DNA from 3 places in the Bacillus sp. P4_E1 genome. Region 1 is predicted to be linked to each of the others. Evidence: predicted binding sites of a transcription regulator. Region 1 holds the regulator's gene; each other region holds the start of a gene.
The links. The regulator Rex, encoded in region 1, represses fermentation and respiration genes when NADH is low (regulators of the CRP and FNR family bind a similar motif). The targets are predictions, from matches to a motif close to TTGTGAAATATTTCACAA.
Positions count from the first base shown of each region.

Region 2: a site for Rex is predicted at 9,973-9,990, ahead of AC1DS7_RS17170 (L-lactate dehydrogenase). Genes of this name have one in related genera too.
Region 3: a site for Rex is predicted at 3,318-3,335, ahead of adhE (bifunctional acetaldehyde-CoA/alcohol dehydrogenase). Genes of this name have one in related genera too.

Region 1 covers NZ_JBFUIV010000040.1:2,653-13,384, forward strand. The annotation lists gene tsaD (tRNA (adenosine(37)-N6)-threonylcarbamoyltransferase complex transferase subunit TsaD) at 1-733, shown strand, start outside; gene AC1DS7_RS28025 (ABC-F family ATP-binding cassette domain-containing protein) at 1,146-3,068, opposite strand; gene AC1DS7_RS28030 (redox-sensing transcriptional repressor Rex) at 3,256-3,885, shown strand; gene AC1DS7_RS28035 (YdiK family protein) at 3,915-4,106, opposite strand; gene AC1DS7_RS28040 (CPBP family intramembrane glutamic endopeptidase) at 4,103-4,852, opposite strand; gene groES (co-chaperone GroES) at 5,255-5,539, shown strand; gene groL (chaperonin GroEL) at 5,577-7,211, shown strand; purine riboswitch at 7,351-7,452, shown strand; gene guaA (glutamine-hydrolyzing GMP synthase) at 7,618-9,156, shown strand; purine riboswitch at 9,312-9,413, shown strand; gene AC1DS7_RS28060 (NCS2 family permease) at 9,542-10,732, shown strand, end outside.
Region 2 covers NZ_JBFUIV010000011.1:173,505-184,236, forward strand. The annotation lists gene glgP (glycogen phosphorylase) at 1-2,334, opposite strand, end outside; gene glgA (glycogen synthase GlgA) at 2,353-3,783, opposite strand; gene glgD (glucose-1-phosphate adenylyltransferase subunit GlgD) at 3,921-4,955, opposite strand; gene glgC (glucose-1-phosphate adenylyltransferase) at 4,974-6,104, opposite strand; gene glgB (1,4-alpha-glucan branching protein GlgB) at 6,052-7,989, opposite strand; partial or broken gene AC1DS7_RS17165 (TasA family protein) at 8,570-8,689, shown strand; gene AC1DS7_RS17170 (L-lactate dehydrogenase) at 8,883-9,827, opposite strand; gene AC1DS7_RS17175 (FUSC family protein) at 10,512-10,732, shown strand, end outside.
Region 3 covers NZ_JBFUIV010000006.1:134,244-144,975, reverse strand. The annotation lists gene AC1DS7_RS10790 (ABC transporter substrate-binding protein) at 1-93, opposite strand, end outside; gene AC1DS7_RS10785 (YrhC family protein) at 241-477, opposite strand; gene adhE (bifunctional acetaldehyde-CoA/alcohol dehydrogenase) at 604-3,207, opposite strand; gene AC1DS7_RS10775 (bifunctional cystathionine gamma-lyase/homocysteine desulfhydrase) at 3,468-4,601, opposite strand; gene AC1DS7_RS10770 (O-acetylserine dependent cystathionine beta-synthase) at 4,605-5,528, opposite strand; gene mtnN (5'-methylthioadenosine/S-adenosylhomocysteine nucleosidase) at 5,611-6,306, opposite strand; gene AC1DS7_RS10760 (class I SAM-dependent DNA methyltransferase) at 6,321-6,959, opposite strand; gene AC1DS7_RS10755 (YrzA family protein) at 7,097-7,312, shown strand; gene AC1DS7_RS10750 (YrrS family protein) at 7,349-7,999, opposite strand; gene AC1DS7_RS10745 (peptidoglycan D,D-transpeptidase FtsI family protein) at 8,116-9,870, opposite strand; gene greA (transcription elongation factor GreA) at 9,963-10,439, opposite strand; gene udk (uridine kinase) at 10,716-10,732, opposite strand, start outside.

The sequences.
Region 1 (10,732 bases):
TGTAAATGCAGCGAAAGCTGTGGCTTTTGCTCATGATATCCCTCTAGTTGGTGTTCATCATATTGCTGGTCATATTTATGCGAATCGTTTAGTAAAAGAAGTACAATTCCCGTTACTATCGCTTGTTGTATCCGGTGGACATACGGAGCTTGTTTATATGAAAGAACATGGTTCATTTGAAGTGATTGGTGAAACGCGAGATGATGCGGCAGGAGAAGCTTACGATAAAGTAGCTCGTACATTATCAATGCCTTATCCAGGTGGTCCTCATATTGATCGCCTTGCGCATGAAGGAAAACCAACAATTGATTTGCCTCGTGCGTGGCTAGAACCTGATTCGTATGATTTCAGCTTTAGTGGATTGAAATCAGCAGTTATCAACACTGTGCATAACGCAAAACAGCGCGGTATAGAAATTGCACCAGAAGATTTAGCAGCAAGTTTCCAAGAAAGTGTAATAGATGTACTTGTAACGAAAGCGTCTCGTGCAGCAGATGCTTATAATGTAAAACAAGTGCTTCTTGCTGGTGGAGTAGCTGCTAATAAAGGGCTTCGTGCACGTTTAGCAGCAGAATTTGCACAAAAAGAAAATATAGAGCTAATTATTCCTCCTCTATCTTTATGCACAGATAATGCAGCGATGATTGCAGCTGCAGGTACAATTGCATACGAACAAGGAAAACGCGCTACATTAGCTTTAAATGCAAATCCAGGATTAGATATTGAAGCATAGTTATACACAAAATTAACCACAGCCTGTGGATAAAACCCGTATTATCTGTTGATAATATGGGTTTTTTTGTGTACATAAAATGTGTATAACTTTTTATGTAGTTGTGGATAATGTGGAAAAGTTATTTGGAAGTTTATATTGTAAAGGTGGATATGTGCATAACCTTGTGGATAACATAGAGGAAGTCTGACCTTTGAAGAAATTCTTTTTTGGGAAATAAAAAACAAGGAGATGCCAAAAAAAATTTTGAAACATCCTCCACTTATTATATAAGGTGCTACTATTGTCAATCCTTGTCGAATCGGTTATATAATTTTATTTACTATGGTATTGATTCCAAAAAAGAAAATAAAAAGGAGGTCATCTCGTCAAAAAGCCCGACTTATGAGACATCCTCCTCTTTTAAATTCTCTTATATATGCAGTTCTTCCCATTCTGCCATACAAGCTTCAAGCTGTTCTTGCAGTGTTTGCTTTTTAGTTGTAATTTCACTAGCCTTTTCATAATCTGCATATATTTCTGGTAAGCAAAGCTGATCTTCTAACGTAGCAATTTCTTCTTCTAAGCCTACGATATTTTGTTCCAGTTCTTCAATTTTTCGAGTACGTTGACGCTCTAGCTGTTTACGTTCTTTTTCTTCGAGATAATTTAATTTTTCTTGTGCTACCACTTTTTGAACAGGTACTTCATCTTCTTGCTCTAGTTCCGCACGTTCAATCATTTCATTTTTCTTTTCAACGTAATAATCGTAATCACCTAAATATTCTTGTGCACCTTCTGTTGATAACTCAACAACGGTTGTCGTTACGCGATTAATAAAATAGCGGTCATGAGAGACGAATAGAAGAGTACCTGGGTAATCAATTAAAGCATTCTCCAAAATCTCTTTACTATTTAAATCAAGATGGTTTGTTGGCTCATCGAGAATTAATAAATTGGATTTTTGCATCATAAGTTTTGCAAGAGCTAGTCGAGCCTTTTGTCCACCACTAAGAGAAGATACTGGTTTGAGTACATCATCCCCTGTGAATAAAAAGTTGCCTAGTATAGTGCGAATTTCTTTTTCAGGTTGCAGGGGATATTCATCCCATAATTCATTTAAAACTCGCTTCGAAGATGTTAAGTTGGCTTGTTCTTGATCATAATAACCAACAGATACACTTGAGCCGAAAGCAACGTTTCCATGTAATAGCTGTAACTTATTCACAATGGATTTTAATAATGTAGATTTTCCAATTCCGTTTGGCCCAACTAAGGCAACACTGTCACCGCGAGTTAAGCGCATATTTACATGTTCAATAATCGGTTCCTGATAATAGCCAATAGTTGCATCTTTCACTTGTAAAACATCATTTCCACTTTGTTTTTCAATATCGAAGTGGAAGGAAGCTGATTTAGAATCGCCTAATGGTCTAGTTAATACTTCCATTCTGTCTAATTGTTTACGGCGACTTTGAGCGCGTTTTGTCGTAGATGCACGAGCTATATTTTTTTGTACAAAGTCTTCCAGTTTAGAAATTTCATCTTGTTGTTTTTCATAACGCTTCATTTCTTGCTCGTATAGAGCTGATTTTGAGTCTAAATATTTACTGTAGTTACCAACAAATCGTCGGCTTTCCTTATTAGAAATTTCGTATACTTGTGTAACGAGTTTATCTAAGAAATAACGGTCATGGGAAACGATTAAAATCGCGCCAGGATAGCCTTGTAAATATTGTTCAAGCCATGTTAGTGTCTCAATGTCCAAATGGTTTGTAGGTTCGTCTAAAATAAGTAAGTCTGGTCTAGTTAATAATAATTTCCCAAGAGCTAATCGAGTCTTTTGTCCACCACTTAATGTGGAAATTTTCGTCTGATGCGTTTCAACTGGGAAGCCAAGACCGCTTAAAATTGAGCGTATATCCGCTTCGTACTGATAGCCGCCTTGATCTTTATAATCTAATTGTAATTGGTCATAATCAGCTAATAATTTCTCATATATAGCCGCATTTGAAAAGTTTTCTTCTTTTCCCATCTCTTGCTCTAGCCTTCGAAGTTTTGTCTCCATCTGCTGCAAGTGTGTAAAGACGGTTAACATTTCATCCCAAATTGTTAAAGACGTTTCTAATCCGGTATTTTGAGCTAAATACCCCATTGAGACATCTTTCGGTTTTATAATTTCACCACCATCATGAGATAACTCGCCAGCTATTATTTTTAATAATGTAGATTTTCCAGCTCCATTTCGTCCGACTAATGCGATACGATCTTTTGTTTGTACTTCCAATTTTATGTTTGCAAGAATCGTTTCTGCACCGTATAATTTCGAAAGCCCATTCACTTGTAATAATATCAATGTTTTCACCTCAAATAATTTCTTAACTTTGCCATGTTTATATTTCTCAATCATACTAAAAATAGTGTATAGTTTAAAATAAAGAGAGAATACTTCTTCTCTTTATTATACAAGGAAATTCATGAGTACTAAACTTCTGTATTTGATTCAAGTATAAGAATAAAGATAGGAAGAGAGGAGAGGTTATATGGATCAGCAAAAAATTCCACAGGCCACTGCCAAACGATTGCCTCTATACTATCGATTTATCCAAAACTTATCTCTTTCTGGTAAGCAACGTGTTTCATCAGCCGAATTGAGTGAAGCGGTAAAGGTTGATTCCGCAACTATTCGAAGAGATTTTTCATATTTTGGAGCGTTAGGGAAAAAAGGATATGGATATAACGTAAATTATTTATTATCATTTTTCCGTGAAACACTCGACCAAGATGATATAACACGCGTGGCACTTATTGGAGTAGGTAATTTAGGGACCGCTTTCTTACATTATAATTTCACGAAAAACAATAATACAAAAATTGAAATGGCGTTTGATGTTAGTGAAGAGAAAGTTGGGACAGAAATCGGAGGCATTCCTGTATATCATTTGGATGAACTAGAAGAACGTTTATCAACTGATATACAAGTGGCAATATTAACGGTACCCGCTACAGTAGCGCAATCTGTGGCAGATAGATTGGCAGAAACGAACGTGCATGGTATTTTAAATTTCACACCAGCACGCTTAAATGTGTCAGAGAATATAAGGATTCATCACATCGATTTAGCTGTAGAGTTACAAACTCTTGTTTACTTTTTGAAGAATTATCCACAATAAAACGCAGAGGAGATGACCTCTGCGTTTTATTATTGTTTTTTCTTTGTGAATTTAACTAAGATAAGGCGAAGTGCCAAATTAAAATCAATTGTTGCCATAACTGCAAATAGTATTGTCCACATATTCCAGATTGTATCTGTTACGTTCGTAATGGCGAAGCGTGTAAAGATACATCCAAGAAGAAAGTACAATGCAGCCATGAACAATGGTGAGTTTCTCATACTAAAAATCCTCCGATAAAGCCTTGCATTTTTTCAGCTTCTTTAATCATTTCTTGAATTTGCTCATTGCTCATAAAAATTTGTCCAATAGCGACTAATGTATTCATTGCCACATGGGCTGCTATAGGAACGATAATGCGTTTCGTTTGTACATATAAAAAGGCGAATACGAGCCCCATAGAAGTGTATACCAATAAGTGAGTAAAATCAAAATGAATCGCCGCGAATACAAGTGAACTAATGATAGCAGCAACAAAGAAATTAAATCTCTTATAAAGTGTGCCAAATAAAATTTTTCTAAATACGATTTCCTCTAAGATAGGTCCGATTATAGATACAACAATGAGGAACCAAGGTGTCGTTCTTGCAATTTCCATCAGCTTCATTGTATTTTCCGAACCTTGTTTAATTCCTAGTAGACGCATTTCGATCATACCGGCAATTATTTGGGAAGAGAAAGCTAAGAGAATACCGATTATAATCCAACCAACTGTAGCTGGGATCGTAACACGCATTTTATCTAAATGCCTGTCACGAATATCTATTCTAAGTAACCAAAGCACGATACATAATGCAACAAAGAAGCTAATGATTGCCCAATGTCCCGTTATGATTTGACCTTTTTCCTCCATGGTAAATCCTCTATTATCATAGAGCCCTGTTTTTAGGAGTAGTGGTAAGCCAACAATTCCAGATAACTGCATTAAAATGTATGTAACGATAATCCACCAATATTGTTTCTTCAAATGGTTTAACCATCCTTTCTAACTCTAGTGTATGAGATAAGGTAGGATAACATGTAAATATGCTACCTACGATATAAACTTTCATTTGAATTATATTTTTTTTGTAAATAAGTATTTGAAAATAAAATAGGAGACAGGAAAAAGTTGTACGTTTAGCGAAAACAACTTAGGGTGTCTTTCATATTGTAACATACAAGAAGTGGGAACAACGATTCATATAGTAAAGGCAGTAGAAGAAGTAATGATATATAGGAAAGTGCATAAAGTAATTTGCGAAAAAATTATGATTTTTTTACTTGCAAAAGAAATTGAGATTATTTATTATTAGAAGTGTGTTAGCACTCGTGTGACTTGAGTGCTAATAAATAAAATTTACATAACAAAATGAGGAGGTTATTGTTCATGCTAAAGCCATTAGGTGATCGCGTTGTAATTGAACTTGTTCAAGCAGAAGAAAAAACAGCAAGTGGTATTGTATTACCAGAAACTGCAAAAGAAAAACCACAAGAGGGTAAAGTTATTGCAGTAGGTACAGGCCGAGTGCTTGAAAATGGTGAGCGTGTTGCTTTAGAGGTAGCAGCAGGTGATCTTATCATCTTCTCAAAATATGCAGGTACTGAAGTGAAATACGAAGGTACAGACTACTTGATTTTACGTGAAAGTGACATTTTAGCAATTATCGGTTAATTATATACATTTTAAAAATCCAAGGGGGTCAATTATTATGGCAAAAGATATTAAATTTAGTGAAGAAGCACGTCGTTCGATGCTTCGCGGTGTCGACACTCTTGCAAACGCAGTAAAAGTAACGCTTGGACCAAAAGGTCGTAACGTTGTACTTGAGAAAAAATTCGGTTCACCACTTATTACAAATGACGGTGTAACAATCGCAAAAGAAATCGAATTAGAAGATGCATTCGAAAACATGGGTGCGAAATTAGTAGCAGAAGTTGCTAGCAAAACAAACGATGTAGCTGGTGACGGAACGACAACTGCAACTGTATTAGCGCAAGCTATGATTCGTGAAGGTCTTAAAAACGTAACAGCTGGTGCAAACCCAATGGGGCTTCGTAAAGGTATCGAAAAAGCTGTTACTGCTGCAATTGAAGAATTAAAAGCGATTTCTAAACCAATCGAAGGTAAATCTTCTATCGCACAAGTAGCTGCTATTTCTTCGGCTGACGAAGAAGTAGGTCAATTAATCGCTGAAGCAATGGAGCGCGTTGGTAACGACGGCGTTATTACTTTAGAAGAATCTAAAGGATTCACAACAGAATTAGACGTAGTAGAAGGTATGCAATTTGATCGTGGATATGCATCTCCTTACATGATTACTGATTCTGACAAAATGGAAGCAGTTCTTGATAACCCATACATTTTAATTACTGACAAAAAGATTTCTAACATCCAAGAAATCTTACCAGTATTAGAGCAAGTGGTACAACAAGGTAAACCACTTCTTATCATTGCTGAAGATGTAGAAGGCGAAGCGTTAGCTACATTAGTAGTGAACAAACTTCGTGGTACATTCAATGTAGTTGCTGTTAAAGCTCCTGGATTTGGTGACCGTCGTAAAGCAATGCTAGAAGATATCGCAATCTTAACTGGTGGCGAAGTAATCACTGAAGAATTAGGACGTGACTTAAAATCTGCTACAGTTGAATCTTTAGGACGTGCTGGTAAAATTGTTGTAACGAAAGAAAACACAACTGTAGTTGAAGGTATTGGAAATTCACAACAAATCGAAGCTCGCATCGGTCAAATCCGCGCGCAATTAGAAGAAACTACTTCTGAATTCGATCGTGAAAAATTACAAGAGCGTCTTGCTAAACTTGCGGGCGGTGTAGCAGTAATTAAAGTAGGTGCAGCAACTGAAACTGAGTTAAAAGAGCGCAAACTTCGCATTGAAGATGCACTTAACTCAACTCGTGCAGCAGTAGAAGAAGGTATCGTTGCAGGTGGTGGTACTTCACTTATGAACGTATACACAAAAGTAGCTTCTATCGTAGCTGAAGGCGACGAAGCAACAGGTATCAACATCGTACTTCGTGCACTAGAAGAGCCAGTTCGTCAAATCGCAATCAACGCTGGTCTAGAAGGATCTGTAGTTGTAGAGCGTCTAAAAGGCGAAAAAGTAGGCGTTGGTTTCAACGCAGCTACTGGCGAATGGGTTAACATGCTTGAGTCTGGTATCGTAGATCCAGCTAAAGTAACTCGTTCTGCACTTCAAAACGCAGCATCTGTTGCAGCTATGTTCTTAACAACTGAAGCTGTAGTTGCTGACAAGCCAGAACCAAATGCACCAGCAATGCCTGACATGGGCGGCATGGGCATGGGTGGTATGGGCGGAATGATGTAATTCCGTTCTCCCGAAAAACATCCACTTCTATATAGAAGTGGATGTTTTTTTATGTTTTTGAGCGCAGGAAAATAATTTCTGTAGAATTTTGTCGCTTTCTCTCTTGACCATATCGATACTTCATTGTTAGAATCTAGGAAGATAATATAAAACAATCCTTCATATATCCTCGATGATATGGTTTGAGAGTCTCTACCGGGTTACCGTAAACAACCTGACTATGAAGGCAGTGCGTCTTATATTTATAAAGAGCGGAAGACTATCTTTCTTTATAAAGCCAGACCCCTGCCTTTTCTTTGTCATGAGACTAGAGGCGGAGGACTGGCTTTTTTTATTATATTAGTAATGCTTTTCGCCAAATTGGTGAAAATATTTATATACGAGAACTAACGTTGGGGTGATTATTTTGAAGAAGCAGCATGATACAATTATCGTTTTAGATTTTGGGAGTCAGTACAATCAGTTAATAGCACGTCGAATTCGTGAGTTCGGTGTATACAGTGAACTTCATCCACATACAATTACTGCAGAAGAAATTAAAGCAATGAATCCAAAAGGGATTATCTTCTCTGGTGGACCAAATAGTGTATACGGTGAAGGCGCATTACATTGTGATGAAAAAATCTTTGAACTAGGATTACCGATCTTCGGTATTTGTTACGGTATGCAGCTTATGACACAACACTTCGGTGGTAAAGTAGAACGTGCAAACCACCGTGAGTATGGAAAAGCTGTTCTTAAAGTAGAGAACGAATCAAAATTATATGCGAACCTTCCAGAAGAGCAAGTTGTATGGATGAGCCATGGTGACTTAGTAACTGGTTTACCTGAAGGATTCGTAGTAGATGCAACAAGTGAGTCTTGTCCAATTGCTGGTATGAGCAATGAAGGGGAAAACTTATACGGTGTACAATTCCACCCAGAAGTACGTCACTCTGAGCACGGAAACGATTTAATTAAAAACTTCGTATTCGGCGTATGTGGTTGTTCTGAAGGATGGAACATGGAGAACTTTATCGAAGTAGAATTAGAGAAGATCCGTGAAACTGTTGGAGACAAAAAAGTATTATGCGCACTTAGTGGCGGTGTAGACTCTTCTGTTGTAGCAGTATTAATTCATAAAGCGATTGGTGACCAATTAACATGTATTTTCGTGGACCACGGTTTACTTCGTAAAGATGAAGCAGAAGGTGTTATGAAAACATTTAGCGAAGGCTTCCATATGAACGTTATTAAAGTGGATGCACAAGAGCGCTTCATGAACAAGTTAAAAGGTGTAGAAGATCCAGAGCAAAAACGTAAAATCATCGGTAATGAATTCATTTACGTATTTGATGATGAAGCTTCTAAATTACAAGGAATGGACTTCCTAGCGCAAGGTACACTTTACACGGACATCGTTGAAAGTGGTACAGCAACTGCACAAACAATTAAATCTCACCATAACGTTGGTGGACTTCCAGAAGACATGCAGTTCAAATTAATTGAGCCTTTAAATACTTTATTTAAAGACGAAGTACGTGTATTAGGATCAGAACTAGGAATTCCTGATGAAATCGTATGGCGTCAACCGTTCCCAGGTCCAGGACTTGGTATTCGTGTATTAGGTGAAATTACAGAAGAGAAATTAGAAATCGTTCGTGAATCTGATGCAATTTTACGTGAAGAAATTATAAAAGCAGGATTAGACCGCGAAGTTTGGCAATACTTCACTGCGCTTCCTGGTATGCGTAGCGTAGGTGTTATGGGTGACGAGCGTACTTACGATTACACAGTAGGTATCCGTGCAGTAACATCTATCGATGGTATGACAGCTGACTGGGCACGTATCCCTTGGGACGTATTAGAGAAAATCTCTGTACGTATCGTAAACGAAGTAAAACACGTTAACCGTATCGTGTATGATATAACGAGTAAGCCACCAGCAACTATTGAGTGGGAATAGTATTGTAATAAAAAAGATCCATCTATCGTTCATGTATAGATGGATCTTTTTGTTTTTACCCTTAATACGAACGAAAATATAAAAGTTTATAAAAATGTTCGTTTTTAAATTGACAAAACCACCTCCTCGAGTTAATATGAGTATGTAATTCAAACGAAAAGTGAATATTATGCCGTCGTATAATATCGGGGATATGGCCCGAAAGTTTCTACCTAGCTACCGTAAATGGCTTGACTACGAGGCGTTTTGATAAAGATGAGGGGAAACTTGTCTTTATTCATAGAACGCTTCCATGTATATGCAATGGAAGCCTTTTTTATTTTTATAAATAAAAGAGGGCTAGGGTGACATACGGCGAGTAATCATATAACGGGGGAAACGTAAGATGAAACGCTATTTTCAGTTTGATGAACTCGGCACAAATTATAAAACAGAGTTCATAGCAGGTTTAACGACATTTCTATCTATGGCTTACGTACTATTTGTCAATCCTGCTACGCTGTCACTTGGAAATGTTAAAGGATTACCGGCAGGTACAGGAATGGATCCAGGTGCAGTATTCGTTGCTACAGCATTAGCAGCGGCGATTGGTTCGTTAATTATGGGGATATTTGCGAAGTATCCGATTGCTTTAGCGCCAGGTATGGGAATAAACGCGTTCTTTGCTTATACAGCGGTGTTAACGATGGGAATTCCGTGGCAAACGGCAATTGCTGGAACATTAATGTCAGGTATTATCTTTATTATTCTTACTGCTTCAGGTATTCGGGAAAAAATCATTAATGCAATTCCAGTAGAGTTAAAGTTTGCAGTAGCGGCGGGTATCGGATTATTCATTGCCTTCCTTGGATTCCAAAATGCCGGAATTATCGTAAAGAATGATGCTGTCCTTGTTGGATTGGGGGATTTAACGAAGGGCACAACGTTATTAGCAATTTTCGGAGTTGTTATTACAATCATCTTCATGATTAAGAAAATAAATGGTGCTGTTTTCTACGGCATGATTCTTACGGCAATTTTAGGAGTAGCAACAGGATTAATTGATACTCCGAAAGCTGTGGTGGGAGCAATACCGAGTCTAGAACCAACGTTCGGGGTAGCATTAACTCACTTTGGAGACATTTTCACTGTTGAAATGGCGATTGTTATTATAACGTTCTTCTTTATCGATTTCTTTGATACAGCAGGTACGCTTGTAGCGGTTGCGAATCAAGCGGGATTAATGAAGAACAATAAATTACCACGTGCAGGTAAAGCGTTATTTGCAGATGCGATTGCAACTGTAATTGGTGCGATTTTAGGTACATCAACAACAACGTCTTACATTGAATCGTCTGCGGGGGTAGCAGCAGGAGGACGTTCTGGATTTACAGCGGTTGTAACAGCAGGGTTCTTCTTACTGGCACTATTCTTCTCACCACTATTAAGTGTTGTGACACCAGCTGTAACAGCGCCAGCATTAATTATTGTAGGAATCTTGATGGTTTCATCTTTAGGAGAAATTGATTGGAAGAAATTCGAGATTGCAGTGCCAGCGTTCTTTACTATCATTTCAATGCCACTTACGTATAGTATC
Region 2 (10,732 bases), on a different contig from region 1:
ATGCCCCGATTGTGCAATGTTCAAAATCGACATTTCCAGCCATTTCTCCCTATTTTCGTAGGCCCTTCCGACAGCTTCTTGTCTTTCAGCATATGGGCTAAAATCTCGAAGAACGAAGTATTCATCATTTTGAATAACGAGAGAATCATAAATCGCTTCAAATTCAGCTCCCGAATGTGCAAAGAAACCATTCGTTAACTGATCTACTACTTTTTTAATATGCATATTGTGGTGATAATAATCACTTGCACGATATCCACCATTTTGATAGTAATGAAGAACCTCTTCCGCTGTTAAACCAAAAATGAAACAGTTATCATCACCGACCCGGTCTTTTATTTCAACATTAGCTCCGTCTAACGTTCCGAGTGTAATCGCACCATTCATCATAAATTTCATATTCCCTGTTCCCGATGCTTCTTTACTCGCAGTTGAAATTTGTTCACTTACATCTGCCGCCGGGAATATATCTTCAGCTAAAGAAACTCGGTAGTTTTCTAGAAAGATAACTTTCATAAATTGACTTACGTACGGATCGGTATTCACTTTTCTTGCAAGCTCATTTATTAATTTAATAATTTTCTTCGCATAATAATAGCCAGGTGATGCTTTCGCTCCAAAAATAAAAGTACGCGGGTAAAATGAAAAACTAGTATCCTCTTTTAAACGGTTATACAAGTACAAAATATGAAGAACATTTAATAACTGTCGTTTATAGGCATGTAACCTTTTCACTTGCACATCAAAAATAGAATTTGGATCAATTATAATCCCCATTTTATTATGAATACGCTCCGCTAAAATCTCTTTACGCTCTTGTTTTACCTCTGCAAATTTCTCTTGGAAACTCGCATCGTGTTGAACTGTTTGCAGCGCTTGAAGCTTAATCGGTTCTTTCTTCCACTCTGTTCCAATCGCCTCTGAAATCAGGTTTGTCAGCTGCGGATTCGCCTTCATTAACCAACGTCTATGAGCAATTCCATTCGTTTTATTATTAAACTTATCTGGATAAAATTCATAGAACAATCGCATTTCACGCTGCTTTAAAATTTCTGTATGAATTTTCGCCACACCGTTAACGCTATGGCTACCAACAATCGCTAAATGAGCCATTTTCACAAGGTCATGCGCAATAATGGCCATGTCCTCAATACGCTTCCAATCGTACGAATAACGGTCCCAAAGCTCATGACAGAAACGTTCATTAATTTCTTCAATAATCATATAAATTCTCGGTAATAACGGTTTAAAAATGCGAATTGGCCATTTCTCAAGCGCTTCTGATAACGTCGTATGATTCGTATAGGAAATCGTCTGCGTTGTTATGTGCCAAGCTTCTTCCCATGTCAATTTTTCTTCGTCTAATAAAATACGCATAAGTTCTGGAATTGCTAGAACCGGATGTGTATCGTTTATATGAATCGCGATTTTTTCATGTAACTGACGAAGACTACCGTGTCTCTCCCTATGCATACGAACGATATTTTGCAAACTTGCTGATACGAGGAAATACTGTTGTTTTAAACGAAGTATTTTCCCCTCATCATGCGTATCATCCGGATATAAAAACTCCGATACGGCCTCTGTTTCACGCTTATATTTCAAAATATCTTTACAATTTTGCGGGAAAGGAACTGGCTCCGCATTCCAAAGCCGAAGCGTATTTACAGTACTCGTTTCATACCCTACAACTGGAACGTCATATGGTACTGCCATAATAACTTCTGCATTTGTATGCCTGAACTCTAAACGTCCATCAATTTCTAGTGGTTCAACGTTTCCAAAATAACTTACTTCTACCGCTTGGTCATACCTTCTTACTTCCCAAACGTTTTCATGAAGAAGCCACTGTTCTGGAAATTCTACTTGATAGCCATCAACAATTTTTTGATCAAACAGACCATGCTTATAACGAATACCACAGCCATGTCCTGGTAAGTTTAAAGAAGCGAGTGAATCGAGAAAACAGGCTGCTAAACGTCCAAGTCCACCGTTACCAAGGCCAGCATCTGCTTCAATTTCTTCTAACTCGTGCAAAGAAATTCCAAGTTCAAAAAGTCCTTTTTCACATACATCTCGAATGCCTAAATTTAATATATTACTGCCTAGTAAACGCCCAAGTAAAAATTCAATGGATAAATAATACATTTGTTTTTGATCTCCAGAACGATAACTTTCATTCGTTGCAATCCATTGACTATTCATATACTCACGTACCATATGACCGAGCGTATTATACTGATCACGAGTTGTAGAATCTTTGAAACTTTTCCCATACATCGTTTCTAATTTTTCTAGAAAAGCGGATTTGAAGCTTTCAACATGAGTAAACATTTTTTCACCACCTCAATGTTATTCCATGAGACTTTTATACAATTTCTTGTATGCAAGAGCAGATTTCCCCCAGCTATAATCTTCAGTCATCGCTTGCTTTACAAGCTTATCCCATACCGGTTTATCTTGATAAAACTCAATTGCACGAAGAATCGTATGTAACATGTCATGCGCATTAAAATTCGTAAAGCTAAAGCCATTCCCAATTCCAGTGTCCTCATCGTAAGAATGTACAGTATCATTTAATCCGCCTGTTTCTCTTACAATTGGAATCGTGCCATATGCTAGCGCAATAAGTTGTCCAAGTCCACACGGTTCAAACAGCGATGGCATTAAAAACAAATCGCTTCCCGCGTACACTTGGTGCGCTAACGCTTCATTAAACCCAATATATACTTTTACCTTTTCTGGATACTCGTATGCCATCCATTCAAAGAATTGTTCATATTCAGAGTCACCTGATCCTAAAATAATACATTGCACATCTTCCTCCATTATTTCGCGGAATACAGTACGTACTAAATCAAGACCTTTTTGCTTCGTTAATCTCGTTACCATCGAAATAATTGGTGTATCTTCTTTTTCTGGTAAACCAAAATAACGCTGCAATGCGCGTTTATTTTCATTCTTTTCATCTAGCGATTCTGCACTATACTGAGCCGTAATATATGGATCTGTTTCTGGATTATATACGCTCGTATCAATTCCATTTACAATGCCACTAAGCTTATCATTATATTTTCGTAGCAATCCATCTAACTTCTCACCGAAAAACTCATATTGAATCTCTTCTTTATATGTCGGGCTAACCGCTGTAATTTGGTCAGATGCGATAATACCGCCTTTCATAAAGTTCACGTTTCCATAAAACTCAAGCTGTTCACTATGAAAATATTCATGACCAAGCTCCAGTAAGTCGTACATCACTTCAGGAGGAAATACACCTTGGAACTGCAAGTTATGAATCGTATATACCGTTTTAATATGCTCATATAACGGGTTATCTTGATACTTTTCACGAAGTAAGAAATTAACCATAGCTGTATGCCAATCATGGCTATGAAGAACATCTACTTCGAAATCAAGATGCGGAATACACTCTAAAACTGCTTTTGAAAAATAAGAAAAACGCTCCCCATCATCATAATGGCCATATAGAGAATCTCTCTTAAAATAATATTCATTGTCTATTAAGTAATACGTAATCCCGTCCTGCTCACCTTTTAAAATCCCGCAATATTGATTTCTCCATCCAAGGGGAACGCTAATTACTTTATGAAGCGTACATCCTTCTCTTAACTCTTTCGGGATAAGACTGTAGTTTGGAAGTATAATGCGAACATTCACTCCTAATTTTTTTAATTCTTTTGGAAGCGCTCCTGCTACATCAGCTAGACCTCCGGATTTAATAAACGGTACACATTCTGATACTGCAAATAAAATATTCACCTGTTGTTCCACTGCACGAAAAGCGTATACATCATAAATCGCTCTTCTTACAGCTTCCTCCCTTCAAGTTTTCATATAGAGTAAAACCTTAATTAGTGGGGGTTTTCTAAATCCCCCACTAATTATGCACCTGCTATTTACGAATAACTGTTGATTGTACTATTTTGTACACTACCTTTTTCTACAACATATGGCTCATCGGCATTTCCTTTTAACACTACGCCGTCACCAATTTTCACGTCTTTATCAATAATAACACCGTCTATTATGCAATTATCTCCAATTTGGCTCTTTTGCATAATAATACTATTACGAACAATTGAACCTTTTCCAATTTTAACAGAACGGGAGACAACACTATTTTCTACTTCACCCTCAATAATACTGCCGTTTGCAATCATCGTATTTTTCACTACTGCACCCTTCACATAACGAGTTGGTGGCTCATCTTTTACTTTCGTAAAGATTGGTGCTTCTTTCTTAAATAATTGCTTCCAAATAGAAGGCTGCAAAATTTCTAGGCTATGTTTATAGTAACTTTCAATAGAATCAATAATAGCTACATATCCTGTATGTTCGTACGTAGTAATATGCAGTGATTTCCCGCTCTTTTCTCTCACTACATCAAATAAACTGTATTGCTCCACATCTTTATATGTCTCAAATAAGTCTAGCAATAATTGTTTCTTTAACACATATGTTTGAAGCGAAACCCCTTCATGACAAACTTCAGTAATATCTGCAGACGTATGTATATGTCGCTCTAACACCGCTTGAAAGTTTAACGCTGTTACAAGATGGCTATTCGTAATAACAACATATTCTTCTCTGCTTCTTAGAAAATAATCAATATGTCTTCTAAAATGTGCAAAAGATCCAAATTCGTCATGATCACATTGGCAGTTCGGTGGGAATAAAAACAGTCCATCACGCTTTCTATCTAAATCCCACTGTTTTCCTGAACCGACATGATCCATTAAAGAACGATTTTTATGACTTGTAAAAACCGCCACGCTATGAATATTAGAATTCACCATATTTGAAAGCATGAAATCAATGAGGCGATAACGGCCTCCAAACGGTAACGCCGCTAATGAACGATGCCCTGTTACTTTCTTTAAGGAAGGAAAACTTCCCGTTGCATTAATAATTCCTAACATTTTTTCTCCCATTCATTTCATCCCCCTTTTCTATTTTCCTTCAGCAATTAGTACTACATCATCAACATTTTTTTCTGGACGAATTATTGTCCCATCTTCAATAACCATTTCCGATCCAACGATCGCTCTTTCAATCACAACGTTTTTACCAATCTTTGCCCCCGGCATAACGACAGAATCGATTACCATACTACCTTCTTCCACCGTCACTCCTTGGAATAAAACAGAATGCTTCACGTCCCCTTCAATGACGCACCCTTCATTAATAAGTGACTCTTCTACTTTTGCCTTTTCTGCAATATATTGAGGCGGCTCGTTTGGATTTACAGAATAAATGCGCCAATTACGATCGTTCAAGTTCAACGATGTTTCATCGCGAAGTAAATCCATATTCGCTTCCCATAAGCTTTTCACCGTTCCAACATCTTTCCAATATCCTTCAAATGGATACGCCATCAACTTCTTCCCTTCATCTAACAAGAGCGGAAGTACATCTTTTCCGAAGTCATTACTAGATTCAGGGTTTCTTGCATCCATCTCTAAATATTCTTTTAAAATAGCCCAGTTAAAAATATAAATTCCCATTGATGCAAGATTACTTCTTGGAAATTGCGGTTTCTCCTCAAATTCAACAACTTCCATCTCTTCATTTGTATTCATGATGCCAAAGCGACTTGCTTCATCCCACGGCACTTCAATAACAGAAATCGAAACGTCCGCTTCTTTCTCAATATGGTAATCTAGCATTTTGCTGTAATCCATTTTATAAATATGATCGCCTGATAAAATAAGGACATATTCTGGTTCATACTGACTTAAATAGTTTAAGTTTTGATAAATAGCACTTGCCGTACCTGTATACCACTTCACACCTGAAGACTCCGCATAAGGAGGTAACACAGTGACTCCACCGTTTACACGATCAAGATCCCAAGCATTTCCGATTCCAATATAATTATGAAGTTCTAACGGTTGATATTGTGTTAAAATCCCCACCGTTTCAATACCGGAGTTTGCACAGTTACTTAACGTAAAATCAATAATGCGATATTTACCACCAAATGGAACAGCTGGCTTGGCTAAATTTTTTGTTAATGCACTTAAACGACTACCTTTTCCCCCTGCTAGTAACATTGCTACGCACTTTTGTTTTTGAGCCATCTTGTTTTTTGCTCCCCTTTCTCGTCTTCACTGGTCGTAATATGGATACGCCAAATGGTGGAATTGTAATTTCTACATGTGCTGCTTGATTATGATATGGCTCTAGAATCGTCTTGAGACGTTTCTTATTAACTTGCCCCGATCCGCCATATTGCGCCGAGTCACTGTTTAAAATTTCGTTATAGTACTCGAAATCTGGTACACCTACTTTATAGTTTTCATATGTAGCTTTCGTAAAATTACATACGACAACTAACGCATCTTCCTGCTTATCCCCTTGGCGGATAAACGAGAAAATACTTTGCTCATTATTATTAGCATCAATCCACTGAAATCCTTCAGGCGAGTGATCTAACTGCCAAAGTGGTTTTGAGCGCTTATACAATGCTATGAGCTCTTTAAAGTAATCATGCATATTACGATGCATTTCAAAATCATGTAAATTCCAATCTAAATCTTCAAGGTCTTTCCACTCATCAAATTGCCCGAATTCTCCACCCATAAAGAGTAATTTCTTACCTGGATGAGTAAAGAAATATCCATATAATAAACGAAGCTGAGCAAACTTATCCCAGTAATCTCCCGGCATTTTATTTAATAACGACTTTTTCCCATGAACGACTTCATCATGAGAAAGCGGCAATATGAAGTTTTCAGAGTGAGCATATATTAAAGAGAATGTCATTTTCTCATGAATGTATTTCCGGTACTCTGGCGCACATTCCATATATTTCAGCACATCATTCATCCAACCCATATTCCATTTATAATTGAATCCAAGTCCACCCTCGTATGTTGGAGCTGTTACAAGTGGCCAAGCTGTTGAATCTTCCGCTGTCATAAGAAACTCTTCATCTTCTGCAAACACGGCTTCATTTAACTCTCGTAAGAAAGAAACAGCATGTTCATTGCTTTGCTCTTTTCCTTCTTTATTCCAGTACAGCATATTCGCAACTGCATCTACCCTGAAACCATCAATATGGAAATGCCTCATCCAAAATAACGCATTTGAAATTAAGAAATTGCGTACTTCTCTCTTCCCTAAATCAAAATTAACAGTTCCCCATACCAGGTTTTCTTGTACGTCTCTATCTTTATATTCATAAGTCGGTGTCCCATCAAACAAATATAAACCGTGAGCATCTTTACAAAAATGCCCCGGCACCCAATCTAAAATGACACCGATTCCATATTTATGACATTCATCGACAAAATACATCAAATCATGTGGCGTGCCGAATCTACTTGTCGCTGCATAATATCCTGTTCCTTGATATCCCCAAGAACGATCATATGGATGCTCAACAAGCGGCATAATTTCAATATGTGTAAATTGATGTTCCACCACATACGGAATGAGCTCCTCGGCCATTTCTCTGTAAGAATACAGAGCGCCATCCTCTTTCTTTTTCCAAGAACCGAAATGTAATTCATAAACTGTCATCGCTTCTTTATAAATCGATTTTTTCTTTCTCTTACGAATCCAGTTTTTATCATTCCATTCATATCCCTCTATATCAAAAACTACAGATGCCGTATTTGGTCTTACTTCTGCATATACTGCATAAGGATCCGCTTTTAAAATAACGTCACCGTCCATCGTTTCAATCGCATACTTATATATATCATTCTCTTCAATATGCGGTGCAAACAAGGACCAAATCCCCTCTTCTGTCACTTGTAGCATCTTATGTTGCTCATAATCCCATTCATTAAAATCCCCAACAACACTCATTGCTTTCGCATGAGGAGCCCATACTGTGAATCGTACACCTCGCATCCCATCTTCCGTCACAATATGTGCCCCAAAGATGTTATAACTGTCATAGTACTTTTCTGTATGAAACTCATCTCGTTTCACTTCTTCACAATTTATTACATCCAATATGTTCACCTCACTAAGATGACAGAAATTTTTTACTCTTTATCATTTCTGCGAAAAACTGAAATATCCTTGTTATTTTTTAAAAAATATTCGTTTTTTTCTTAAATTTCACTTAAAATATTCACATTTTCCGTGTAAATTATCGAATTTTGACGAATATTCATTGCAAGCGCTTCATTTCCCTTACTATTTCTCGCCTTTCATTGTTGCTCAATATTTATTTTATTGGTTTCTCTCTGTATTTCACGCTCTTTCCACGTAAAATACAAACAAAATAATCTTTCATAAAAAAATGTTTCTCAACATTTTTTGTCACAAAATTTATTGAAATGTAAAATTCATAAGCATACACTTGTTCTCAATAACGAACAGCATACTTCGCAACTACAATTCATACTGAATTACTATGTTTACTTATTTCATGCTCGTTGCGAATGTTTGCTGTAAAGTGAAACTTTAATCAGTGGTGGGTTGCGGGCAGCCCTACTCCCACCTAACTTCTTTGCTCCAGCCGAATTTTGAGGTGGGAATTTTACTGCCCACAAATAGCGGGATAAAAATCAAACTAGGGGGCTTTCTTATGTCATTGAAACAAAAAGTAGGAATGGCAGTTGTCACTGCATCACTAGGCTTATCACTTACATCTGGCAGTGTATTCGCCTATTTCAGCGACTCCGAAACATCGGGTAATTCATTTCAAGACGTCTAACACCGAAAAAATAACATATAAAAGCACTCTATTCGAAAATAGAGTGCTTTTTTCTATAAATGACCCTTATCCAGCAAAAGGGGTATATTGGGGATATACAAGGGAAACCGGAAAGGAATTTATATTAATTTATATAAATTCAGAGGTAGGAAGCACTTTCCCGCCTCTGAATTATTAGCGGTTATTATAGTACTGGTGCCATTGTTTCTTTTAATACTTTTACAGAATGAGCGAACTTCACTTTTTCTTCTTCGTTTAATTCAAGTTCTACGATTTCACGTACACCTTCGCGGTTAATAACAGCTGGAACACCTACGTAAGCATCTTTCTCACCATATTGACCTTCAAGGTATGCAGATACAGTTAATACGCTGTTCTCGTTGCTTAAGATCGCTTTAGTTACACGAAGTAGTGACATACCGATTCCGTAGTAAGTTGCGCCTTTACGCTCAATAATGTGGTAAGCTGCATCGCGTACATTTTCAAAGATTTTATCTAAATCTTCTTGGTTATACTGTTCGTTGTTCGCTAAGATTGTTTCTAGTTTTTGTACACCTACAGTAGCGTGGCTCCATACTGGAAGTTCAGTGTCACCGTGCTCACCAACGATGTAAGCATGAACGTTACGTGGATCTACATCTAAGTAGTCACCTAACATGTAACGGAAACGAGCAGAGTCTAAAGTAGTACCAGAACCGATTACGCGCTCTTTCGGTAAACCAGATTCTTTCCAAGTTACGTAAGTTAAAATATCAACTGGGTTAGTTGCGATTAAGAAGATTCCATCGAATCCGCTATCCATAATACCGCGAACGATTTGTTTAAAGATCTTTGTATTTTTCTCAACTAAGTCTAAACGAGTTTCGCCTGGCTTTTGTGGTAATCCAGCAGTGATAACTACTAAATCTGCATCTTTACAATCTGCATAGCTACCGCTCCAAACTTTTGTTGGTGCTGGAGAGAATGGTACCGCATGGCTTAAGTCCATTGCTTCTCCTTCTGCTTTTGCTTCATTAACATCTACTAGTACGAATTCTTCAGCTACACCTTGGTTGATCATTGAGTAAGCGTAACTACAACCTACAGCTCCTGTTCCTACTAATACTACGCGATTGATACCTTTTTTCATGTTAATTTCCCCTTTCAATTGTTTACATCTATTTTTTATTATTGTTTAAGTAATTAATTAAAATACTAATTTAATGTTGTTTAACTTCTTTACATACATATTGTAGCACGGATTATTGTGAATTCCTTCACAAATTATGACCTATTTGTGAACTTTTTCACATAGAGTGTAAAGTTGTTAGAATGCGGGTGAAATCCATCTCAATGGAGGCGTTTTCTTTAGATTGTGAAAGGTTTTTTCTTAAAGTTTTCTTGGTAAGTGAAATTATATCGAACACAACTTTGGTTATATCGACGTTTCGACAAGGATAGCTTCTTCTATCTATATTATTTATCCCGCTATTTGTGGGCAGTAAGACTCCCACCTCAAAATTTGACTGGAGCGAAGAAGTTAGCCTTCACATAATTCTTATCATTTAACTTTTGTAAATCCGCAGCAATACTTTTAGAGGTTTTTATAAGGGGTCACCATACATTGCCATCAACTTAAGAAATTGGTATTTCCCCATATCGAAAAAAATGAGCTGAATTATTATAAATAACTCTGGAAAGATAAAATTTTCATTTTGGGGATACTTCAAAATATTAGCCTGATGGACATAGGTATCACCACATGTCCATGGATTAAAGAAAGAGCCTATTATTAAACTGTACCCTACTCTTTGGGTCGGAAGAGGTGCTATAGATGAATGTAAAGACATATAGGGCCCAAGTGTTTTCTTGGTCTAAGGAGGCCAAGGTAGAAATAGTAGAACTCATTTCCGCCGGCATAGGTATGGCCGGACCCGTTCTGTTCGCCACAGTTCTAGGCTATCCCGCTCTTGGTTTTGCTGCATCGGTCGGCAGTTTGGCAGTCAGTAGCGTGAAAGTCGGTTCGAGTTTTATAAATCACGGGAAAAGGTTGGC
Region 3 (10,732 bases), on a different contig from region 1:
TGCGGATGCTTTTTCGTTTTCTTTTGCACTGCAACCTATTAATAAGAAAAAAATAGATAAGATCGCTGTGAACAGCGTAATAGATTTGTTCATTCTTTCACCTCTAATTGATAATAATAATCATTAACTACTATTCTACTTTAATTGATAAGGATTATCATTGTCAATATGAAACGCATACATTTTCTACAAAAATGAAAAAACGCTACAAAAAGATTTCTTCTTTTCGTAGCGCCCTATTTAACAATTTTCTTCATATTCGCTCTCCTCTAATTGATCACGCATCGTTCTAACACGCTTAAAGAAGAAAAAAGCAAGAACTAAAAATACAATAATACTCCCCATCATAACAAAAGACTGTACCATACTTTTTATTCCACTTGGAATTAATAAACCGATCATTAAAAATGTACTTATAGCTAAAAGTACTTGTGCAAACCGGGTATAATCTGCTATTTTTTCTTGTAATTCTTTCATCTGCTTATCACTCCCATCCTCACTTTATCACATTCTATCAAGCTTAAAGACAAGTAAATAGAACCAATCTGGGAGATGTTTTCCAAAGTAAAAAAGAGCCGCTTACTCGCGGCTCTTTTTTATCTATTATACGCCTTTATATGCTTCCATATAGATTTCTTTCAGCTCTGAAATGAGCGGTAATTTTGGATTAGCTGTTGTACATTGATCTTCAAAAGCTCTTTCTGCTAATAATCCAACAACCCCTTCAAATTGGTCTTTAGCAACTCCTTGTCCTGCAATACTCATATTTATATTTAAGCTTTTTCCAAGCTCAATAATTGCTTGGACGAGTGATTCCACACCTTCCGCTGTTGAGCTTGCTGGAAGCCCGAGCATTCTCGCAATATGTGCATAGCGTTCATCAGCCACAAAGTGCTCATATTTTGGGAACAATGCGTGTTTTCTTGGCTTAATAGCATTATAGCGAACTACGTGCGGCATAAGAATTGCATTCGCACGTCCATGCGGAATATGGAATTCCGGTCCAATTTTATGTGCTAAACTATGATTAATACCTAGGAAAGCATTTGCAAATGCCATCCCTGCGATTGCGGAAGCATTATGCATTTTTTCTCGTGCTTCTTCATCATTTCCATTTTTATATGCTCTCGGTAAATATTTAAATACGAGATCAATTGCTTTTAATGCTAAACCATCCGTATAGTCATTTGCCAGAACAGACACATACGCTTCAATTGCATGTGTTAATACGTCCATACCAGTATCTGCCGTCACATGAGGTGGTACTGTCATTACAAATTGCGGATCAACAATCGCTACATCTGGTGTTAATTCATAATCCGCAAGCGGGTATTTAATATTATTTTTCTTATCTGTAATAACCGCAAATGGCGTCACTTCTGATCCCGTCCCTGATGTTGTTGGAATGGCAACAAATTGTGCTTTATTTCCCAAGTTCGGATACTTACATGTACGTTTTCTTATATCCAAAAACTTCTGTTTTATTCCATAGAATGTCGTTTCTGGGTGCTCATAGAATAACCACATCCCTTTTGCTGCATCCATAGCTGAACCGCCACCAAGCGCGATAATTACATCTGGTTTAAAGCTTTTCATCATGTCCGCACCTTTAAATACAGTTTCATCTGATGGATCTGGCTCAACTTCAAAGAAAACTTCAACTTTCACATCATTTGCATGCTTACGTAAATAGTGCGTAACTGTATCTACATAACCGTGCTCAACCATCCCTGGATCCGTTACAATAAATGCGCGGGAAATGTTAGGCATGTTTGCTAAATATGCTGTCGCATGTTTTTCAAAATAAATTTTGGGTGGTAATTTGAACCACTGCATATTCTTTTTTCTATTTGCCAACCTTTTTATATTTAATAAATGAGTCGCCGTTACGTTTTGGGAAACTGAGTTTTTCCCGTAGGAGCCACAACCAAGCGTAAGTGATGGAATAAATCCATTATATATATCACCAATTCCACCTTGTGATGAAGGTGCATTTACAATGAGACGGCAGGCTTTCATACGTAACCCAAATTGTTTTTGTACTTCTTTATTTGTAGAATGGATAACCGCTGAATGCCCTAGGCCACCAAGCTCTAACATTTCTTCGCAATATGTAAATCCTTCTTCTAATGAATTTGCTTTTACACAAGCTAACACTGGGCTCAGTTTCTCACGAGATAGTGGATACGCTGCTCCGATGCCTTTAATTTCAGCTACAAGCATTTTTGTATGTTCAGGTACAGTAATTCCCACTAATTCAGCAATATACTGTGCTGATTTCCCAACAATATCACTATTTACTGCACATGTATTTTCATTAATAACAAGCTTTTCTAATTTCTTTCTCTCTTCCTCTGTTACAAAATAACAATTACTTGCAATCATTTCTGCTTTAACATCATTATAGATTTCCTTATCTACAATGATGGCTTGTTCTGACGCACAAATCATACCGTTATCAAATGTTTTCGATAAAATCAAATCATTAACAGCACGTTTTACATGTGCCGATTTCTCTATATAACATGGTACATTACCTGGCCCTACACCTAGCGCGGGTTTACCAGTAGAATAAGCCGATTTCACCATACCAGCCCCTCCAGTTGCTAGAACGAGTGCGACACCATCATGGTTCATTAATTGTTTCGTTGCTTCCACAGAAGGTCTTTCAATCCATTGAATACAATGCTTTGGTGCACCAGCTTTCACTGCTGCATCATATACTGTTTTTGCCGCTGCAACGGAACAGTTTTGTGCAGAAGGATGAAATGCGAAAATAATTGGATTTCTCGTTTTTATCGCGATTAATGCTTTAAACATTGTTGTCGATGTTGGGTTTGTTACTGGCGTTACCCCAGCTACTACACCGACAGGTTCTGCGATTTCTATTATTTCTTCATGAGGATCTTCATGAATAATTCCTACCGTTTTATCTTTCTTTATACTATGCCAAATATATTCAGTGGCAAAAATATTTTTAATGCATTTATCTTCATATACGCCACGGCCCGTTTCTTCAACAGCCAACTTCGCAAGCGGCATATGTTGATCGACACCCGCAAGCGCCATTTCATGAACAATGTTGTCAATTTGCTCTTGTGTAAAACTTTCTAATGCTTGTAAAGCTTTTTGACCGTTATCTACTAACGTATCAATCATCTCTTTTACCTCTTGCATTTCATTTACAACTTTCTCTTTGACTACCATGTAAATTTCCTCCTATTCTGCTATCTTGGACTTCATAAGTCCCTATAGGTCATAAAAAGTCCCGATTAGCGTAAAAAAATAGAGTTACCTTCCTACATGAATCCCATCGATTGTGAAATATTTCACAAGTTTGTTCGTGAATAACATTTCATGAATTCAATATACATGAAATCATTTCATTTGTGTATGTCTAATTTGTGAAACATTTCACAAATTGATATAATAAAAATGCACTGCTCTATATTAGCAGTGCATTTTTACTATGCTAGTGCTTGTGCCAAATCTTCAATTAAATCTTCTCCATCTTCAATACCAACAGAGATTCGAATTAATGTATCTGTAATTCCTAATTCTTTACGGCGATCTGCTGGGATTGATGCATGTGTCATTTGTGATGGAATGGAAATTAAACTTTCTACTGCTCCTAAGCTTTCAGCAAGTGTAAAGTACTGTAACTTCTCAAGTACTCTATTTAATGTTTCTTCACTATCTACATCGAATGAGATGATTGCACCAAATCCGTTCGCCTGTTCTTTTGCTAATTCATGATTTTGATGTGATTCAAGACCTGGATAATATACTTTATTTACTTTCGGATGGTTATTTAAAAACTCAGCAATTGCGCGTGAATTTATTTCATGCTCCTCCATACGAATTCCTAATGTTTTTAAACCACGAAGTAGTAAGAAGCTGTCTTGTGGTCCAAGAATACCTCCTGTTGAGTTTTGTACGAAATGAAGGTCTTCTGCTAGTTGCGGGCTATTTACAGCTACTAGGCCTGCAACTACATCACTATGCCCACCTAAATATTTCGTTGCACTATGAAGTACAATGTCTGCTCCTAAAGAAATTGGCGACTGCCAATATGGCGTCATGAATGTGTTATCAATAATTGTTAATACATCGTTCTCTTTAGCAAGAGCGGATATTTTCTTAATATCAGTAATTTTCAGTAATGGATTCGTTGGTGTTTCCACATAAATCGCTTTCGTATTTGGGCGAATTGCTTCTACAACTTCCTCTAGGTTTGTTGTATCTACAAATGTATGCTCAATGCCGAAACGGTTTAGTACTTTTGTAATAACGCGATACGTACCGCCATAAACATCATCTGTTAAAATGACGTGATCTCCTTTTGAGAATAGCATAATAGTTGCTGTAATAGCTGCCATCCCTGAACCAAATGCAAATCCAGCATGACCATTTTCTAACACTGCAATCATTTCTTCTAAAGCTGAACGAGTTGGATTACCTGTTCGTGAATATTCATATCCTTGATGCTTACCAACTGCTTCTTGTTTGTACGTACTCGTTTGATATATCGGCACGTTTACAGATCCAGTTGAAGGTTCTCCTATGCGAATACCATGAATTAACTTTGTCTTTGCTCTCATTTTTTATTCCCATCCTTTGTATATGTCTTTACTTAAATAGCGCTCACTGCTATCCGGAAAAATCGTTACAATATTTGTACCTGGTGCTGCGTTTTCTGCCTCAAGTAAGCTTGCATGAAATGCCGCTCCTGAAGAGCTTCCAACGAGAAGGCCTTCCTTTTGCGCCAATTCTTTTACACGTAAAAATGCATTTCGATCAGAAATCGTATGAATTTCATCAAAATAAGATGTTTTTAAAAATGGTGGAATGAATTCAAGACCAATCCCTTCTGTTTCATGTGAACCAGCTTTACCGCCATTTAAAATAGATCCTTCTGGTTCTACAATAACCGTTTTAATATCAATATTTTTTTCTTTTAAATAAGACGCAGTTCCCATAAACGTACCGCCAGTTCCTGCCCCTGCAACAAATATATTAATCTCTCCATTCAGCGCATCCCAAAGTTCAGGACCTAATGTTTTGAAATAAGCACGAGGGTTTGCTTCATTCGCAAACTGACTTGGAGAGTATGAATTCGGTATTTCATTTACTAATTCTTTTGCCTTTGCAATTGCGCCGGTCATTCCTTGCTCAGTCGGTGTATGCACGACCGTTGCACCTAGTGCTTTCATTATTTCTTGTTTTTCAATACTAAATTTCTCTGGTACACAAACAATAACGCGTAAATCATGTTCTAACGCTGCAAGTGCCAGTCCAATGCCGGTATTTCCAGCCGTCGGTTCAATAATTGTTCCGCCCTCTGCAACAAGCCCTTTTTCTAGTGCATCTTCGATTAATTCTCTTCCTAAACGATCCTTAACGCTTCCGCCTGGGTTGTAAAATTCAAGCTTTGCAAATAAACGGACTCCTTTCGGAAGTGAAAAACGAGTAATTTCCACGATTGGTGTATGACCAATCAACTCATGAACTCCACGATATACATTCATCGTGTTCTCCCCCTTATTTGCCAATAAAGAAAAGGCAACTGTATGTATTTTCTTTATATGAGACAGTTGCCTTTTTGTTACATTACTTTAACTCTTCTAGTACTTTTACGATAAAGTTTGTAGAATGAAGAGCTGCTTGATCTAAAAATTGATCAAATGAAACATTTGATTCTTTACCCGCAATATCAGAAAGTGCACGAATAATAACAAACGGAACTTCATATTGGTGGCATACTTGCGCAACAGCTGCTGCTTCCATTTCTACTGCATAAAGGTCCTCAAATTTATCACGAATTGCTGCAACGCGGTTCGGATCACTCATAAATGAATCACCTGTTGCAATCATACCTTTTACAACTTGAATATTTTCTTCTGCCTGCATACATTTCTCAGCTAATGCAACTAATGCCTCATCAGCTTTAAATCCAGGTGGCATTCCTGGCACTTGACCATATTCGTAGTTAAATGCTGTTACATCTACGTCATGGTGACGAACTTCTGTTGAAATAACTACATCACCAACATTTAGAGAGTGATGGAATCCACCAGCTGAACCAGTATTAATTACTTTTTCAGGCTTATATTTTTCTAATAAAATTGTCGTTGACATCGCTGCATTTACTTTACCAATACCAGACTTTAGCAAGATTACTTCATGTCCTGCCAATAGCCCTTTCGTAAATTCACAACCTGCAACAGTTTCTGTTTCTGCTCGTTCTAGTTTGTCACGTAAAATACGTACTTCTTCTTCCATTGCTCCAATTACAGCAATTCTCAATCTAATCCCTCTTTCTATTGCTTAGTTGCCTCCATTACCCAAACGAAATGATTTAATCTCGTAAACGTTACGTGGAAGCCATTGTTTTCAAAAATAGATTGCATGATCGGAATACGTGTATAGTATTCTGTTTGCAAATCGTTTGCTAACTGATGAAAACCTCTTTGTTTTGCTACTTCGACAGTTTTATCATATGCATCTTGATCTGCAAATATCGTATCAGCAAACACTATTTTACCACCTTTGTTTAGCAATTGACTATACTTCGCAATTGCTACGTCTTTTTCTTCATCTATTAAATGATGAAATGCGTAAGTGCTCACAATAGTATCGATTGAATTTGGGACTTCAAATGAAAGAAAATCACCCTCTGTAATTGAAAACTCTTTTGGTAATTTCTCTTTTGCAATAGTACGCATTTCGCGTGACGGTTCTATACCGTAAACTGTGCGACCAGCAAGTAATAATTTATTTGTTAAATTGCCAGTACCAACACCGAATTCTAATACGTTGCCAAATGACTTGTTAACTACATCCTCTAAAATGTCCTCATAATGGGCGAAAACTTCTTTATATTGTATATCTTCGCCTTGTACAAATGAGTCGTACGTATGAGCCCATTCATCAAATAAACCATTAAATTCTGTTCCCATAAAAATTCCCCTTTTTCTTATCGGTTTTATCAGTATGATATTCTCTCTTTCTAAAAATGTCAATTGAAATGTACGTAGTATTTCCTTCTTTTCTTTGTTACACTATAGGTGATTATCATAGGAGAGGGGGCATCTTCGTGTCATTTACCTTTGAAATGTTAGAAGATAAAGTAGAATTTTTCGAGGCTGCAAACTTAGTTTCTCTAGAAAAAAAAATTAACGAACAAATTGATAATAATAAAGCACTTATGCTCGAAGTTCATCATATTTCTCACCAAATGATTATGGATCCTGAAAGCAAAAGACCTTATTATAGTGCGGTTGTTCATTTTAAATTAAAGAAATTACGCTAACTAAAAAAAGAGAGGCTCTTAAGAGCCTCTCTTTTTTTAGTTTAGAGTTTGAACGAGTACTGGTTTCCAGCCCTCATTGTCTACCCAATCAATATTTACATAATATTTTTTACCTGATTGTTTATCTTGTACGTTACCGTAAGCTTTATTCTTACCGTTATTTCCAATTCTATGGATAACTAATTGATTTACTGGAACGTCAATTGCAGCTGAAATCGCTTGATTCATCTCATTCCAATCTGCTGTACCTTTTTTAAACGTCATCGCAGGTGTTGCACCTTGCTCTGTACCTACTGGCTTCCAAGAAGATTTCGTATAAGCATCTGTTGCCTGTGACTGTGTTTTTTCAGCTGGTGCTTTCTCGTTAGCTTTCGCTTCTTCTTCAGCTTTTTTCTTTTCTTCCTCAGCCTTTTGCTTCTCTTCTTCTTCCTTCTTCTTAGCCTCTGTCTTATCTTGCTCATTCTTCTTCGGCTCTTCTTTACCTTTAGCTTTCTCAGCTTTATTCTCTTTTGTTGTTTGCTGAGCTACCTTTTTATCATTAGAAGACGCTTGCTCTTTTGTGTCAGGAACAAACAATTGATATGCTACAATAGCTACTGCTACTAATACAATAGCGATTGCAATATTTAAAACACCGTTTTGACGACGTTTTTGTTGTTTCTGTTGGAATCTAGATCCTCCTGCCATTCTTCAAACCTCCATGCAGTTTTTCATACTTGCTATTGTAACATTAAATCTAGAAAGGTTGAACATTTACAATAATATTTTCACGAAATGAAAACATTTCATAAATAATTGCAAGATTACTTTTCAATTTCTAATTGATGGATTGCCTCTACCATTTCTGCAAAAACTGGTGTGACTACATTTTCATTACTATCTGTTTCTATATCAACTACAACTAAAGCATATCTTGGGTTTTCATATGGAAAATAACCTGCAAACCAGCGATTCACCCTCTCTCCTTTTCCTGTTTGTGCCGTCCCAGATTTTCCAGCGACAGTTAGTGGCAACGAACGGAATACGGTTCCCGTTCCTTTCTCCATCGTTACAACGGCTCTTAACAACTGTTGTAATTTTTTCATCGTTTCATAAGAAAGCTGTTTCCCATTTAATTTATGATTTTCAAATGTAAAAAAGTCGGTTCCATTTTTATACACTATTTTTTTCACAGCTTTCACTTCCATCTTCTCTCCACCTCTAGCAATTGTCGCCATCATATTCGCTATAGCTAGAGGTGACACACGTACATCTTTTTGTCCGACCATCGTTTGAGCAATCGCTTTTCTACTATCTTTATTTTCTTCGCTTTCCCAAATAATAGCACTCTTTTCTTCTGGCAATTGCTCAAATTCTGGTGTATGAAATACTGAACCTTTCCAACCTACCTTCTCACTTGCTCCTAAGGCCTCTAAATACGTTTCTAATACTCCCCTATCCTTTTGCATTAGTTCATCACCTAATACGGCAAACGTTCGATTACAGCTTCTAGCAAAGCTTTCCTTAAAGTTTAATGACCCCATCATAACTTGCGGAAGATTTTCACCGTATAAATCCGTATTACAGTTAAATGTACGATTAAACCGCACCAAATTCTCATCAATTACTGCTGCTGCAACTACTGTTTTAAAAACAGACCCCGGAAAATGAGGAGTTAACATTTGATTTTCAAGTGTAGATTTATATATCCTCCTATCATTCATCTGTAAAGAAGGCCTACTTACCATTGCTAAAACTTCACTATTCTTTATGTCTAGTAATACTAACCCACCTTTTTTTATTCCGTTTTCATCTATAATCTTCTCTGCTCGTCGTTGCAACGTTTTATGTATTGTTGTTTGAATAGTAACTGGATAAAATGGATTTCCTGGTGAAGTGTATTTCGCCTGCTTCCCAAAAATCGGTTCTCCTTGTCGATCCACTTGATATAGTACTTTCGCTTCTCCATCAGTCAGTAAAAATTCATCAAATGATTGTTGCAATCCAGAAATACCAATTGGCGTTTGTTTCGAAGTTTTTTTCATTTCTCCATAACGCTTTTGAAATTCCTGTTCATTCTCTCCCACATCACCAATTAAATGATTTGCCTCCCCCATTTGCTTCAGTCGAACTTCTGCTGCTACAATACCTAAAATATCTAATTGATTTACCTTCTTCATCTGCTCGAGCGTTAATTGAAATGGGGTATTCTCCTTTCGTAATATAAATGCTTGATTCTTATTTTTCATTTGCAGTCTTATCTCTTGTCTCGACACACCAATGATATGCGCAATTTTCTCTAACATGTCATTTTTTATTTGTAAAAACGGAAAAACAATTAAGACTGGATATTTCTCTTCACCAATTTCCTTACCATTTCGATCTGTAAAATGCCCTCTTCCATTATCTACTGTAAGTGATTGTGTTCGTTGCGTAACACTTTTTTCAATCAGATTGATATTTCGGTCAGTAAATGATTCCGTATCTATAATCTGTATTTGGATTAAACGACAAAGTAATAAAAAAATCACACCCATAAAACAAATTAAAACAATTATAATTCTCCGTTTCATTTTCATAAAAAACACCTCGTCTATTGTAGTTTAGACGAGGTGTTTCACCTTTTATACAAATAAAAAATCACTCGTTTTTACACGAGTGATTTTTTACGTTATTTTACAGAGATAATCTCTACTTGCATTTCTCCACCTGGTGTTTGGATTGCTACCTTCTCACCAATTTGCTTACCTAATAAGCTTTTTGCGATTGGAGAATCGTTAGAAATTCTTCCTTCAAATGGATCGGCTTCTGCGCTACCTACGATTATGTACGCTTCTTCGTCTCCACCTGGTAACTCTTTAAATATTACTGTTTTACCTAATGTTACAACTGTAGACTCTTCACCATTGTCTTCAATGATAACCGCATTACGAATCATGTTTTCAAGTTGTGTAATACGTCCTTCTACGAATGCTTGCTCATCTTTCGCTGCATCATACTCAGAGTTCTCTGAAAGATCTCCGAAGCTACGTGCGATCTTAATACGCTCTACAACTTCTTTACGTCTTACTGTTTTTAATTGTTCAACTTCGTTCTCTAGTTTTTGCTTACCCTCTTGCGTCATAGGGTATGTTTTTTCTGTTGCCATGTTTTCCACTCCTTTTATATACCAATCCCCCGAAAAAAAGAGGAGTTCCATATGAAAACTCCTCCGCTTATATAGCGGAGGTTTCTAGCACACGTAGCACTAGTGGAGTTGTCACATACAACCCCTTATTCTCCAATTCTTCCTTATATAAAGAAGGTATGTATGGAAAGTTGATATAAATATGCCCTCACCTATTGGTAGGTGAGGTTTCATGTTTCATTGTATTCGATAAGAAGGGAAAAAATCCCTTCCTATCGTATATCTTTTACTATGCTATTACAAATTTACTTTTT